Regions from separate parts of the Sinomonas sp. RB5 genome, predicted to be linked through region 2. Evidence: riboswitches for the same ligand, from Rfam matches in the RefSeq annotation. Region 2 holds a riboswitch; the other holds the start of a gene.
The links. Region 2 has a riboswitch for cyclic di-AMP ahead of ACVWWH_RS18735 (C40 family peptidase). Riboswitches for the same ligand answer to the same signal wherever they lie in the genome.
Positions count from the first base shown of each region.

Region 1: another riboswitch for cyclic di-AMP. It lies ahead of ACVWWH_RS15410 (aggregation-promoting factor C-terminal-like domain-containing protein); the one in region 2 lies ahead of ACVWWH_RS18735 (C40 family peptidase).

Region 1 covers NZ_JBSSGJ010000014.1:60,987-67,687, reverse strand. The annotation lists gene ACVWWH_RS15435 (YhgE/Pip domain-containing protein) at 1-524, shown strand, start outside; gene ACVWWH_RS15430 (TetR/AcrR family transcriptional regulator) at 521-1,156, shown strand; gene ACVWWH_RS15425 (hypothetical protein) at 1,203-1,826, shown strand; gene ACVWWH_RS15420 (SixA phosphatase family protein) at 1,789-2,325, opposite strand; gene ACVWWH_RS15415 (winged helix-turn-helix domain-containing protein) at 2,383-3,216, opposite strand; cyclic di-AMP (ydaO/yuaA leader) riboswitch at 3,852-4,044, shown strand; gene ACVWWH_RS15410 (aggregation-promoting factor C-terminal-like domain-containing protein) at 4,052-4,867, shown strand; gene ACVWWH_RS15405 (hypothetical protein) at 4,975-6,012, opposite strand; gene ACVWWH_RS15400 (response regulator transcription factor) at 6,180-6,701, shown strand, end outside.
Region 2 covers NZ_JBSSGJ010000021.1:39,191-45,891, reverse strand. The annotation lists gene ACVWWH_RS18755 (DUF3027 domain-containing protein) at 1-327, shown strand, start outside; gene serC (phosphoserine transaminase) at 459-1,592, opposite strand; gene ACVWWH_RS18745 (metal-dependent transcriptional regulator) at 1,798-2,493, shown strand; partial or broken gene ACVWWH_RS18740 (M23 family metallopeptidase) at 2,910-3,700, shown strand; cyclic di-AMP (ydaO/yuaA leader) riboswitch at 3,906-4,072, shown strand; gene ACVWWH_RS18735 (C40 family peptidase) at 4,092-4,823, shown strand; gene ACVWWH_RS18730 (NlpC/P60 family protein) at 4,934-5,701, shown strand; gene ACVWWH_RS18725 (HNH endonuclease) at 6,001-6,501, shown strand; gene ACVWWH_RS18720 (nucleotidyltransferase family protein) at 6,465-6,701, shown strand, end outside.

The sequences.
Region 1 (6,701 bases), on a different contig from region 2:
CGTTCACGCTGCGCGCCCTGGCCTCGAACGCCCCGGCGTGGAAGGTCGCGCTGGGCGGCTGGCTGCCGTTTGCCGTGGTCTCGGCCGCACAGGCCACGCTCCTGACCGGGGTCGTGGACTTCGCCCTCGGCCTGGACCCCGCGCACCCGCTGCTCATGTGGCTGTTCCTCCTGCTCGGGGGCATCGCCTTCAGCGCCCTGATCCAGGGCATCATTGCGCTGCTGGGCACGAGCGGGAAGTTCGTGGTGCTGATCCTGCTCATCCTGCAGCTCGTCTCCTCGGGCGGGACCTTCCCCTGGCAGGTGACGCCCACGGCGTTCCAGGTAGCGCACCAGATCCTTCCGATGGGCTATATGGTGACGGGCATGCGCCACCTCATCTACGGCGGGGACATGTCCGGAATCCTGCCGATCGTGCTGGGCCTGATCGGCTACACGCTGCTGGGCGGGGTGCTCAACCTCCTCGGCACCCGCAAGAACATGACGTGGCGGCTCAAGACGCTCCAGCCGGAGATCACGGTATGAGCCGGGCGACGCCCCGGACGCGCGGGACCCGGCAGCGCCTCTTCGACGCCGCGATCGAGCTGATCGGCCAGCGCGGGGCCGAGGCCGTGACGGTCGACGAGATCGCGGCGGCCGCGGGGGTCGCCAAGGGCACCGTCTACTACAACTTCGGCAGCAAGAACGAGCTCGTGGCCCAGCTCCTCGAGTACGGCATGGGGATCCTTCTGGAGGCCCTGCGGGGCCCCGCGGCGGAGGCCGGACCGGGCGCGGACGTGCTCGCCGAGGTCCGGGGCATGGTGGGCCGGGCGCTGGGGTTCATCGAGGGCTACCCGGCCTTCGTGCGGCTGTGGATGGGCGAGCAGTGGCGCGCCGGCGGCACGTGGCAGCCGGTGCTGGCGGGGATGCGTGCCGCGGTGCTGGCCGAGATCCGCGCGGCCCTGGAACGGGTGGCCGGGAAGGTCCCGCCGGTTCCGGGCCACGATCTCGGGACCGTGGCCACGGCCCTCTTCGGGGCTGCGTTCATGGTGGGCGTGGACCGGGTCTCCGCCGTCCCCGCGAAGCCGGCCGGGCCCGCCGTCGAGGCCGTGGTGGCGGTCGCCGCGGGCGCCTTCGGCCTCCGGGAGCCTGCCGACGACACGATGTCACACCAGTAACATCAGCCACACCGGGAGCGGCGCGGACTGCTGTCACACTTGAGGCATGGCCAGCCGTTTCCGCCCCCTGCGCACGAGCGCCCGGGCGACGCTCTGGGCCGCTGGCGCGGCCGTCCTCCTGTGCGTCATCGCGGCCCTCACACTGGACGGCAGCGCGGCCTCCCTCGCGCTCGCGGGCCTCGGCGCCTTCGTGGCCTGCGCGCTGTACGCCGTGCTGGGGATGTCGCGCTACCTCGTCGCCGGGCTGGCGGTGGTGAGCTCGTCGCTGGCCATCGGCTCGGCGCTGGCGTTCCTGCGGCTGCTCGGCCTCGCCTGGGACCAGGACCCGAACACGGTCACGACCGTCTCGAGCCGCGACGCCGACCCGTTCTTCTTCGGCGCCCTCGTCGCTGCCGGGGTCACGCTCGCGGTGCTGCTGGGAGGAGCCGTCTGGCCCGAGTCGCGCAGGCCTTCCGTGCGGCGACGCCCGGCCGCCGGTGCGGGCGCCCGGCGCCCGGGCCGCGCGCCGTCGTCCGCCACCAGGATGGTCCCCCAGGGGCCGGCGCGCCCCGCGCCCCGCGCCCGCGCCACCGCGGCGCGGGCCCCTCAGCGGCCTGCTGCGCCGCGCACGCCGTCGCCGACGCGGAGCCGGATCAGCCCTTCTTCTTCGAACGCGGCACGGCGAAGCTGACCAGCCGGGCGTCCTGGCCGTCGAGCTCGGCCCACGGGGTCTCGGTCTCGAAGACGGCCAGCCCCGTGGTCGGGAAGTGGCTCGCGGCGTCCATGTAGGCGTCCTGGTCCGAGTCGCGGGAGGCGAGCCGCAGCGCGAGGTCCTGGACGCCCGGCATGTGGGAGACGATCAGCAGGGCCCGGACGGTCTCCGGGACGTGGTTGACGACGGCGAGCATTCGCGCCGCGCTCGCCGCATACAGGCCGGACTCGAGCTTCGGAGTCGGCGCCCTGTCCCCGAGCCCCTCGCAGACCCACGTGGTGGTCTGGCGCGTACGCAGTGCCGTGGAGCAGAGGATGAAGTCGGGGATGATGTGGTGCTTCACGAGCCACTTCCCCGCCTCCGGGGCGTCCGCGTGCCCGCGCTCGGCGAGTGGCCGGTCCGCATCGGGGACCCCCTCGGGCCAGGCGGCCTTCGCGTGGCGGAGGACGATGAGGCGCTTGAGGTGGTGCTTGCTCACCCCACTAGCCTACGGCCGGGCCGCCGGGGCCGGCCGCAGGACCGGAGGGGAGCCGCGCTAGATCGAGTACTCAGGCGCGGCCCAGACGATGACCTCGGGGTGCTCGTAGAAGCGGTAGCCCTGGCCCCGCACGGTGCGCACGGTGTTCGCGAGCCGGCCGAGCTTGGAGCGCAGGCGGCGGATGTGGACGTCGATGGTGCGCTCGTTCGGCACTTCCTCCGCGTTCTTCCACAGGCTCTCGAGGAGTTCGTCCCGGCTCACGGTGCGGGTGCCGTTCTCGACGAGGTAGTTCAGGAGCTCGAACTCCTTGAAGGTGAGGTTGAGCGTCTCGCCGTCGAGGTGCACCTCGCGCCGGGCGAGGTCGATGAGCACGCCGGCCGGGCGCGGCTCGGACGCGGCCGGCCGCGGCTCGGGGCGCTGCTGCCGCACGGACACCGTCGGGTCGCCGAAGGTGGAGCGCACGACGTCGAGCGGAGACCCCGGCGCGCTGGCGGGGGCCACGGCAACCGCGGCATAGCTCTCGACGCCCTCCACGAGCGACTGGGCATAGGCGCGGATCTCCTGGGCGATCCGGGCGATCGAGGTTCCCGCCGCGGCGGCCTGCTGCTCGGAGAGTCCCACATAGAGCACGAAGCCGTGGGCGACGTTGTCCGCGGCGACCGCGCGGACCGGCTCGGCGCCCGGCTGGATGACCGGGGTCGGGGCCGTCATGGGCGAGACGTCCTGGACGCCAGCCAGCGGCGAGGTGCGGGCCGCCGCGGCCGCGGCGCCGTGCTGGTACGCCTCGGCGGGGCTGCCGAAGTGGGCATTGAAGGGCTGCCGGTGGCCCGGCTTCTGCGCCTTCTGGGCATTGCGGACAGAGATGTGGACGTAGCCGGATGCAACAGACATGGATGAACCTCGTGAGACTGCTAGCCGTGATGGCTTTCGAATGCGGAGCAGATGCGCCCGCCTGGCGGTGGATGCCCGACGCTGGGCGGCGAAAAGACTGGGGCTGAATGCTGGGGTGGTGCAGTTAGCTCGACATTCGACAGCAGCGTGCGGATCGACCGGAGGGTGTCCCGGCGAGGCGGCTGTCTGCGGCTGCAGGTGCTGCTGAGTCTTTGTTCACAGTGAGAGTGTGTCCCGTAACAATGGCTACAGGCAAGTAACAATGTCGTTTTCGTCTCACTATGCGAGACGAACCCCCCTTCGTGTGTCACGAATCACGATTCGGCGCGGGGGCGATGTGAACAGATATTTTCAGAGTTTCGAGAAGCGAACGCCTCCTTGTCGAACAATATTCGGTTGTCCAGACCTTTTGGTCGGTCCACATCTCTTGGCGGTCGATCTCACAGCGTGGACGTGACTCGACACCGGAGGGCGCCGCACCTTTGTGGGACTGGACATGGACTGACCTCATGGTCTACTTGCACGCGCACGCATGCCCAGGCCCGCCCAAATGAATCTGCTGTTACCCAAATGTGACAATCAGGGGCCGGTTCCCCTACAGTGGTCTGGTGCCCGCCCTACGGCTGGCATCCCTCAGGCCTTGTCCGCCGAGCTCTGCCGACGGCCTGGGGGGAGGTAGAAGGCAGAGACGGAGGACCCACTCAGCGGCCGCGCCCAGTTCTACGGGCATTCTTGACGGCCTCGGGGTGAAGCCCTTGCCACTGGCAGGGCCGGATGACTCTCATCCGAACCCGACAGCTAACTTCGCAGGCGCAAACGAGAGGCCCTTACGCTTGTGAGCAAGACCCCAGACCGCGCTTCCGCGCGCCCTCATGGCCGGCGCCGAGCCGTCACCACCAACCGTTCCGCCCTGGCCCGCGCTGCGAGGAAGGGAACTGACCGCTTCGGCAACCGGAGCGCCGTCGTCGCCCTGTCCCTCGGCCTCCTCGCCGTGGCCGGCGGTGGGGCGGCGGCCACCGCGAACTCCGCGGACCTCGCCCGCACCGCCTCGGTGACGGCCCCCTCGGCCTCCGCCGCGGCGCCGAGCCCGAGTTCCGACAACGCCCTCGCCCAGGCGAGCAGCGATGCGCGCACGGCGACGGACAAGGCTGCTGCTGACAAGGCGGCCGCCGACAAGGCTGCTGCGGCCAAGGCCGCCGCGGACAAGGCAGCTGCTGACAAGACGGCATCGGACAAGGCCGCCGCCGACAAGGCGGCTGCTGACAAGGCGGCCGCCGACAAGGCCGCCGCTGACCAGGCGGCCGCGGCCGCTGCGAAGGCCGCCGCAGCGGCGCAGCCGGTGAACGACCCGGCGGCCGCCCAGGCCTACGCCGCGAGCCGGCTCGCGGCGTTCGGCTGGGGCCAGGACCAGATGAGCGCCCTGATCACGCTGTGGAACAAGGAGTCGGACTGGTCCACCACGGCCACCAACGCGAGCTCCGGCGCCTACGGGATCGTGCAGGCCCTCCCCGGCAGCAAGATGGCTTCCGTGGGCGCGGACTGGCAGACCAACTACAAGACCCAGATCGACTGGGGCCTTGACTACATCAAGAAGAGCTACGGCTCCCCCGCGAACGCGCTCGCGTTCCACCTCGCCCACAACTGGTACTGAGGGCTGCCGTCCGGCACAGCGCCGGACGCTGCCGCAGCGCACGACGGCGCCGCCCGCCTCACGTTCGAGGCGAGCGGCGCCGTCGTGGTCTCCAGCGGGCGGTACCGCTAGTTCGAGGTGCCGGAGCCGGTTCCCGTACCGAGGATCATGACCGTCTTCGCCGCCAGGCCGTCCTTGAGTGCCACGACGTTCACGGTGTCGCCCTGGGCGAGGGTGGCCGTGGTCGAGGACCCGCTTCCGGACGCGCCCTGGCCGCGCGTCCCGCGGGCGGCGACCTGGGTCGAGGACGAGAGCGTGTAGGTCTGCTGGAAGCCGTCGCTGCTCTTGACCGTCACGGACTGCCCGGAGGCGGTGGTCACGGTGCCGGTCTGCTCGACCATCGTGACATTCGCGTTGTCCTGCACGACGACGAACTCGCCGTGCAGCATCTGGCCGAGCATGCCGATGCCCACCCCGCCAGCGCCGCCGATCCCGCGCGTGCCGCCCTGGAAGCCCTGGGCGTTCCGCCCGCCCTGGGTCCCCGTGCCGCCCTGCTGGCCGCTGCCGCCCTGCGAGCCCGTACCGCCCTGCGGCCCGAATCCGCCCTGGCCGGCGGCCCCGCCGAAGCCGTTCGCCGCGCTGCCGGCCGTGGACGGGCTGGAGGAGTTTGCGGCCCACACGGCCGCGCCCGCACCACCGGCGATCACGACCGCCGCCGCGGCGGCCGCGACGCCCTTCTGCGTCGACGTCAGGGCGCGCCACCGGGCGCCCGCGGAGTGCGGGTCCTTCCGCGGGGCGGCACCCCAGCCGGGAGCGGACTGGGCGTAGAGCTGCTCCGGCGGGGCGCCCCAGCCGCCAGCCGGCTGGCCCTGCTGGGCCGCACCCTGCTGCGGTGCGCCCTGCTGGGGTGTGCCCCACCCGGGGTACTGCTGCGTCTGCTGCGGCGCGCCCCAGCCCGGGTACTGCTGGGTGGGCTCCTGCGGTGCGCCCCAGCCGGGGGCGGGCTGAGCGCCGGGCTGCCGGGCGCCGTCGTGCCCGCCGTACTCGCCGTCGTGCCCGCCGTACTCGCCGTCGTGCTCGCCGTACGGCGGGGCGACCGTCTCCTGCGGGACGGTGGGCTCCGCGGGGTGGTACTCGTCGGATCGGGGTGCGTCGTTGTGGGCCATGGTGTCCTCCTGGAACGTGGGGCTGTCTGATCTCAGAGTTGGCCCGGATGCTGTGTCGGGGCTGTGCCGGCCTCCTGCGGCTACTGTGACCGGACTAGGCTTGCGTGCACAGGGCGTTCACAGCCCGCGCTCAGGCTCGGGCAATCCGTCACAGGGAGGCTGGAACCATGGCAAGCCCCTTCTCCACCAACAACCTGCCGGCGCTGACCCACCCCGACGGCACGCCCATCCGTGCGCTCGTAGTGGACGACGAGCCGAGCCTCTCCGAGCTGATGAGCATGGGCCTGCGTATGGCGGGCTGGAGTGTCCAGGTGGCCTCCGACGGGCCCTCGGCCGTCAAGGCCGCCCGGGAGTTCAGGCCCGATGTCCTCGTGCTCGACGTCATGATGCCCGGGTTCGACGGCGTCGAGGCGCTCACGCGCATCCGCCAGTTCATGCCCGAGGTGCCCGCGCTGTTCCTCACCGCCAAGGACGCCGTCGAGGACCGCATCACGGGCCTCGCGGCGGGCGGGGACGACTACGTCACCAAGCCGTTCAGCATGGAGGAGGTCATGCTCCGCCTGCACCGGCTCGTCCAGCGCTCGGGCGTGGCCGCCCAGGACGATGCCGAGCTCGTCGTGGGCGACCTCGTGCTCAACACGGACACCCGCGAGGTGACCCGCGGGGGCGACGAGATCCAGCTCACCGCG
Region 2 (6,701 bases):
GTCACCGTGGCCCGGGTGGCCCGCTCCAAGAGGGCCACGGTGAACGAGATCGGCCTTGTGCCCTCCGAGGACGCCGTCCTCGCCCCCGAGTGGGTGCCCTGGTCGGAGCGCGTCCGCCCCGAGGAGCGCGCCGCGGCCCACGCCGACGCGGGCGAGGAAGCGCAGGATCCCGGGACGCACGACGGCGAGGGCTCGCCGTCCGAGGCTGGCTCGCCGGCGACGGAGGAGACTGCTGCGACGGCGGCGACCGGCACGGCGGCGGAGGTCGCTGCGGAGGCGGACGCTGCCTCCGCCCCAGAGGCCGCTCCGGAGGCCGACGAGGACTGACCCCGGCGCGACCGTCCGCGACTCGCCCACGACCCCGGCGGGCCCCCACCGCTCAAGGTGGGGGCCCGCCGTCGTGCGTCTTCTCCGCCAGTCTTCGCTGTGCGGCGCCGCGCTCTCTGCGGCGGTGGGCCTCAGCCCCGGAGCTGGGCGACGACGTAGTCGATCGCCTGCGTGAGCTTCGTGACGTCGTCCGGCTCGATCGCCACGAACGTGGCGATGCGCAGCTGGTTGCGGCCGAGCTTGCGGTACGGCTCCGTGTCCACGATCCCGTTGGCGCGCAGGACCTTGGCCACCTGGGCGGCGTCCACCGAGTCGTCGAAGTCGATCGTCGCGATGACGTTGGAGCGGTCGGCCGGATCTGCGACGAACGGCGTCGCGAAGTCCGAGGCCTCGGCCCAGCCATACACCCGTCCGGCCGAGTCGGCCGTCCGCGCGGCGGCCCACTCAAGGCCGCCCTGGGCGTTGAGCCACTCGATCTGGGCGTTGAGGCCCACGAGGGTCGTGAGGCTCGGCGTGTTGTACGTCTGGTTGAGCTTCGAGTTGTCGATCGCGGTCTTGAGGTCCAGGAAGTCCGGGATCCAGCGGCCGGAGGCCTTGATCTCCTCGGCGCGCTCGAGCGCGGCGGGGGAGAACAGCGCGAGCCAGAGGCCGCCGTCGGACGCGAAGTTCTTCTGCGGGGCGAAGTAGTACACGTCGCTCTGGGAGACGTCGACGGCGAGGCCGCCGGCGGCACTGGTCGCGTCGATGACCACGAGCGAGCCCGGGTCGGCGCCCTCGACCCGCTGCACGGGGGCAGCCACACCGGTCGAGGTCTCGTTCTGGGGCCACGCGTACACGTCCACGCCCGCCTCGGCGCGCGGGGCCGGCCGCGTCCCGGGCTCGGAGGTGATGATCGAGGAAGCCTCGAGGAACGGCGCCTTGTCCGTGGCCTTGGCGAACTTGGACCCGAACTCGCCGAAGGAGAGGTGCTGGGCCTTGGAGCGCACGAGCCCGAAGGAGGCGACGTCCCAGAACGCGGTGGAGCCGCCGACGCCGAGGATGACTTCGTAGCCCTCCGGTGCGGCGAAGAACTCCTTGAGGCCTTCGCGGACGCTCCCCACGAGGTTCTTCACGGGGGCCTGGCGGTGCGAGGTGCCGAGGAGCGTCGAGCCCGCCGCGGCGATCGCGTCGACCTGCTCTTTGCGGACCTTGGACGGGCCCGCCCCGAAGCGGCCGTCCGCCGGCAGGAGCTCGGCGGGGATCTGAAGCTGGCTGGTATCGCTCACGGGGGCGCCTCCTAGGGGATCCGGGTTGGGGGCGGGGGCTCGAGCCCTCCCGCCCCGGATCAAGTGTGCCGCACCCGTGATGGGGCGTGCGAATCCATCGCGGCCCGGTATCCGGCAGCTAATCTGAGCAGATCAAAATAAGCTAGACTCGCTGTGGGGCGGTGAAGCGCACCGCCCGTCCCGCCGCCAGGAGCCCGCCCCGCGCATGTCCGACCTCATCGATACCACCGAGATGTACCTGCGAACCATCCTCGAGCTCGAGGAGGAGGGGATCACTCCCCTGCGTGCGCGCATCGCCGAGCGGCTCCGCCACTCGGGCCCGACGGTGTCGCAGACCGTGGCGCGCATGGAGCGCGATGGGCTGGTCGTCGTCTCGGGGGACCGGCACCTGCAGTTCACTGAGCAGGGCCACAAGCGCGCCGTCGAGGTCATGCGCAAGCACCGCCTCGCCGAGCGGCTCCTCTCCGACGTGATCGGCCTCGACTGGCCGTACGTCCACGACGAGGCGTGCCGGTGGGAGCACGTCATGAGCGAGCGCGTGGAGCGGCGCCTCTACGAGCTGCTGGGGCGCCCGAGCGAGTCGCCCTACGGCAACCCGATCCCCGGTCTGGAGGCCCTCGGCGGCGAGTCGTCCGGCGGGTTCGGGGACGGAGTGGTCACGCTCGTCGAGGCCATGGGGGAGTACTCGGCCGGATCCCGCGTCGTCGTGTGCCGCCTGGCCGAGCCGATCCAGGTTGACCCCGAGCTCCTCACCCAGCTCGAGGAGGGCGGCATCCGCCCGGGGGCGAAGGTGTCACTCGAGCGGGTCGGCGACTACATCTCCGTGCGGGTCGCGAGCGTGGACGGCGCCCTCGAGCTGCCTGCAGAAGTCGCCTCGCACGTCTTCGTCTCCGTCGGCTGAGGCGTTCCGCGCAGTCCCGTGTGGCCTAGATCGCACAGGTCTTCACACAATCCGACAGAATCTCTACCCGGTGGACTAATTGCTACCGTCCCGTAGTTTGTGAGCGATATCTCACTAAAGGTCACGGCAATGTTACGGTGCTCCGTCATGGGCCTATGCTGGAGGCGGCGGCGAGACATCGGCGCCGTTCCGCCCGCACGCCGAGCTCTGCCAGCGGGAAGGGACCACAGCACCCGACGGCAGAGGCGGGGGACCCACCGACGGCGGCCGCGTGCCGCCTTGGGGTGAAGCCGCAGCACGCTCGGAGTCCTGCCCCGGCGCGGCCGCGCAGGGGCCCCGCGCGGCTGGGCCGAGTCCGGACTCTCTGGCTCGAACCCGACAGCTAACCACGCAGGCGATGACAGAGAGGGAATCGCTTGACCCAGTCAGCCGTGCGCGGCCGACGGCGCGCGGACGTGCCTCCGCGCCCGCGTGCAGCCGTCCCCGTTCCCGGCGCCGCCCGCCGAGGCCGCCGGGCTGCAGAACGCCGTGGCCCGATGCGCCAGCTGGCCGAGATCGCCAGCGTCGCCGGGGTGGGGCAGAAGGCGGGCGTCGCGCTCGCGGCCACCGGCCTCGTGCTCACCGTGACCGTCCCGACTGCCACCCAGGGCGCCGCCGCGACGGCCGCCTCCTCGGACCAGCCGCAGGTCACCGCCGCGGCGGATGCCGTGGTCCCCTTTGCCCGAGCCTCCGTGGGCAGCGCCGCGGACCCGGACGGGCGCCTCAAGCAGATGCTCGGCGCCGAGTCCGCGGGCGGCATCACGCCGGCCCAGGCGCAGCACGCCCTCGCGCCCCGCTCGCCACGATGGAGCGGACCTCGCCGTTCGGCTACCGCGTGAGTCCCGTCACCGGCGCCCCGGACGAGTTCCACCGCGGCCAGGACTTCGCAGCGCAGTGCGGCACCGCCGTGAAGGCGGCGGCGGGCGGCACCGTGACCTTCGTCGGCTGGCACCCCTACGGCGGCGGAAACCGCGTGGTGATCGACCACGGCAACGGCCTCGAGACCACCTACAACCACCTCTCCTCCTTCTCGGTCTCCGTCGGGCAGAAGGTGGAGCGCGGGGCGGCCATCGCACTCAGCGGCACCACCGGCGCATCCACCGGGTGCCACCTCCACTTCGAGGTCATGGTCAACGGCGAGGTCGTTGACCCCAACGGCTGGCTCTGAGGAGACGCCGGCGGGCACTCGCCGTCGTCCTCTTCCCCGCCCCGCAAGGGATCCGAGGGGCTCCCGGGAAACCGCCGTGTCCGTTTCGTGATGACCTGTTTTCTGGCTGTGATCCGAATGTGACATTTCGGGCGCCCTCAGGTAAGGTCGTTCCTGTTCCAGCTCCTACCAAGTTGGAACATCCGGGAAGAACGCCGAGCTCTGCCACTTCCCGGAGCCGTTCGCACATTCCGTCTGGCAGAGGCGGGGGAACCACTTTCGGCCTTCTGTTGTCTGGGAGGCCTTGGGGTTAAGCAGCCTGGCTCCGCCAGGCGGCCGGATACTTTCCATCCGAACCCGACAGCTCACCTCGTAGGCATTGGGAGAGGCTACAACTGTGTCGACTCGCACGTTGACTGCGCGCCATCGCGCCCTGCCGGTTCGCACGAGCCCACTTGAGGCTGTTGCGCACGCGGTTTCCGGCAACGCCGGCACCATCGGCCGCCAGGCGGCGGTCATTGCGGCGGCTTCGGGGCTGATCATCAGCGCCGGACTCCCCGCTCAGGCAGCAGAGACCTCCCGCGAGGCCTCCGCACTCTCCGACGTGGCCAGCGCCTCCGCGCCGAGCGTCGTCGCGTCCAATGAAGCCCAGGTCTCCTTCGAGCGCCCCGCCGTGACTTCGGTGGCGGCGCCGATCGTCGAGACGGCAGCCGGGCAGGCAGCACAGTCCACTGCTCCGGCCGCTTCCCTGGCCCCCGAGGGCAGCCTCAGCGTCCAGTCGTCTGCGCCGCGCCTCGCGGCCGCGGCCAGCGCTCTCGGCTCGACTCTGGCAGGCATCGCCTACACCGGCATCGGCCACCCCTACGTGTGGGGCGGCACGACCCCCGCCGGCTGGGACTGCTCGGGCTTCACTCAGTGGGTCTACGCTCAGGCTGGCATCAGCATCCCCCGCGTCCAGGCCTGGTCCATCATGCACCAGACGGCGACGCCCGCCCCTGGTGACCTGGTGGTCCAGAACGGCGGCGCACACGTGGGCATCTACGTGGGCAACGGGATGATGATCAGCGCTCTCAACCCTTCCCAGGGCACGCTGCTCCATGCGGTGAACGCTACCGGCTCGTCCGTCTTCTACACCCTCAACTGAGACCAATCCGCATCTGGGCGGCGCGATGGACCGTGACCATGGCGCCCCTCCTTCAGGGCTGACCCCCTGCTGCCCTGAAGGACACGAAAACAGAGAGAGAACCCCCTGATATGACCACTCGTGCAGGCATTGCCCGTCACCGCGCGGACAACACCTCCTCGCTGGCCGTCATTGCGAAGGCCGTCACCGAGAACGCAGGCGGCGTCGGCCGCCAGGCCGCGGTCATCGCCGCGGCCGGCGGTCTCGTCCTCACCGGCGGCGTCGCTGCCAACGCCGAGGCGCCCTCGCAGCGCGAGGCCTCCGCCCCGGCCGCACTGGACGTCGCGAACGCCGTCCAGGCCCCCATCTCCGCCGAGGCCAACGCGAACGTGAGCTTCGAGCGTCCGGCCGTCCAGTCCGTCGCTGCCCCGGTCGTCCAGGCCCCCGCCCCCGCGCCGGCCGCCCCCGTCGCCCAGGCAAGCTCCGAGACGCAGGTCGCCCCGGCCCAGGTCCAGGCCGCCGCCTCCACCACGGTCAGCACCCCGGCTGCGAAGCCCGCCGCCTCCTCGGGCATGGGTGCCGCGATCGCCGCCGCCGCGTACGCGCAGCTCGGCGTGGCGCAGGACTGCACGATGCTCGTGACCAACTCGCTGGCTGCCGTGGGCATCCACTACCACGGCTGGCCGGCCGGCTACCTCTCCCTCGGCCGCACCGTGAGCGCCGCCGAGGCGCAGCCGGGCGACCTCGCCTACTACGCCGACGGCGGCATGGGCATGGCCCACATCGCCGTCTACGTCGGCAACGGCATGGCGGTCCACGGCGGCTGGAACGGCGGCACCACCGCGCTGTTCAGCGTCAACGTCGGCTCCGGCCCGGTGTTCATCCGCGTCGGCGGCTGAATCAGCTGATCCTCTGGGGGCAGCGAACGGCCCCAGATCGTCCTCGACGGCGCCCCTTCCCTGACGGGAGGGGCGCCGTCGGCGTCTGAGCCCCACGGGCTCCCCGGGGTCCTCGGAGAGTCCCTGGAGGCCGCCCTCGGGAAGTGTCCGGCAGGTGAAGCTTGGCGGGCGCGTCGGTGCCGACGGCGCCCCCGTTCGTTGAATGGTGCGGCAGTTCAGTACTCTTGGAGAGTCAGCCCGGCTATGCACAGGGCAGCCGGCCCTGTGCCCCTGACCGGGTACGGCCGTGAGGAACGCGCATGCGCACACTCGTTCTCAATGCTGGATACGAACCGCTCGCGGTGGTCACCTTCCGCCGCGCGCTCGTCCTGGTGCTCGCCGGAAAGGCGAGCGTCGTGGCGGAAGACGGCGAGCCAGTCGTCGGACCGCGCGACGTGCTCGGGCGCCCGTCGGTGATCCTGCTCCATCGGTACATCAGGCCACGGCGGACCCATGTGACCGCCGTGAGCAGGCGAGGCGTGCTCCGCCGGGACGCCCACGCGTGCGCGTACTGCGGCAAGGCCGCCCACACGGTGGACCACGTGCTTCCCCGCTCCCGCGGCGGGGGCGAGTCCTGGGAGAACCTCGTGGCCTGCTGCCTGCGGTGCAACAACGTCAAGGGCGACCACACCCCCGCGGAGATGGGCTGGAAGCTGCGCTTCACGCCGTCCGAGCCCGTCGGCGTCGTGTGGCAGATCAAGGAGCTGGAGAAGCCGGTGGCCCAGTGGGGCCCGTTCCTCGCCCCGGAGTCGGCAGCCTGACGCCGCCGCAGGCGGGCGGGAAGACCGCCCGGATCCAGCCGGTGCCCGCCTACGACGCGGTCGTCCTCGCGGGCGGCCGCGCTTCCCGACTGGGCGGCTACCCGAAGCCCCAGCTGGCCTACCGCGGTGCGACCCTCCTCGAGCACGCCCTCGCCGCCGTCGCAGCGGCCCGCTCCGTCGCCGTCGTGGGACCGGCGCCC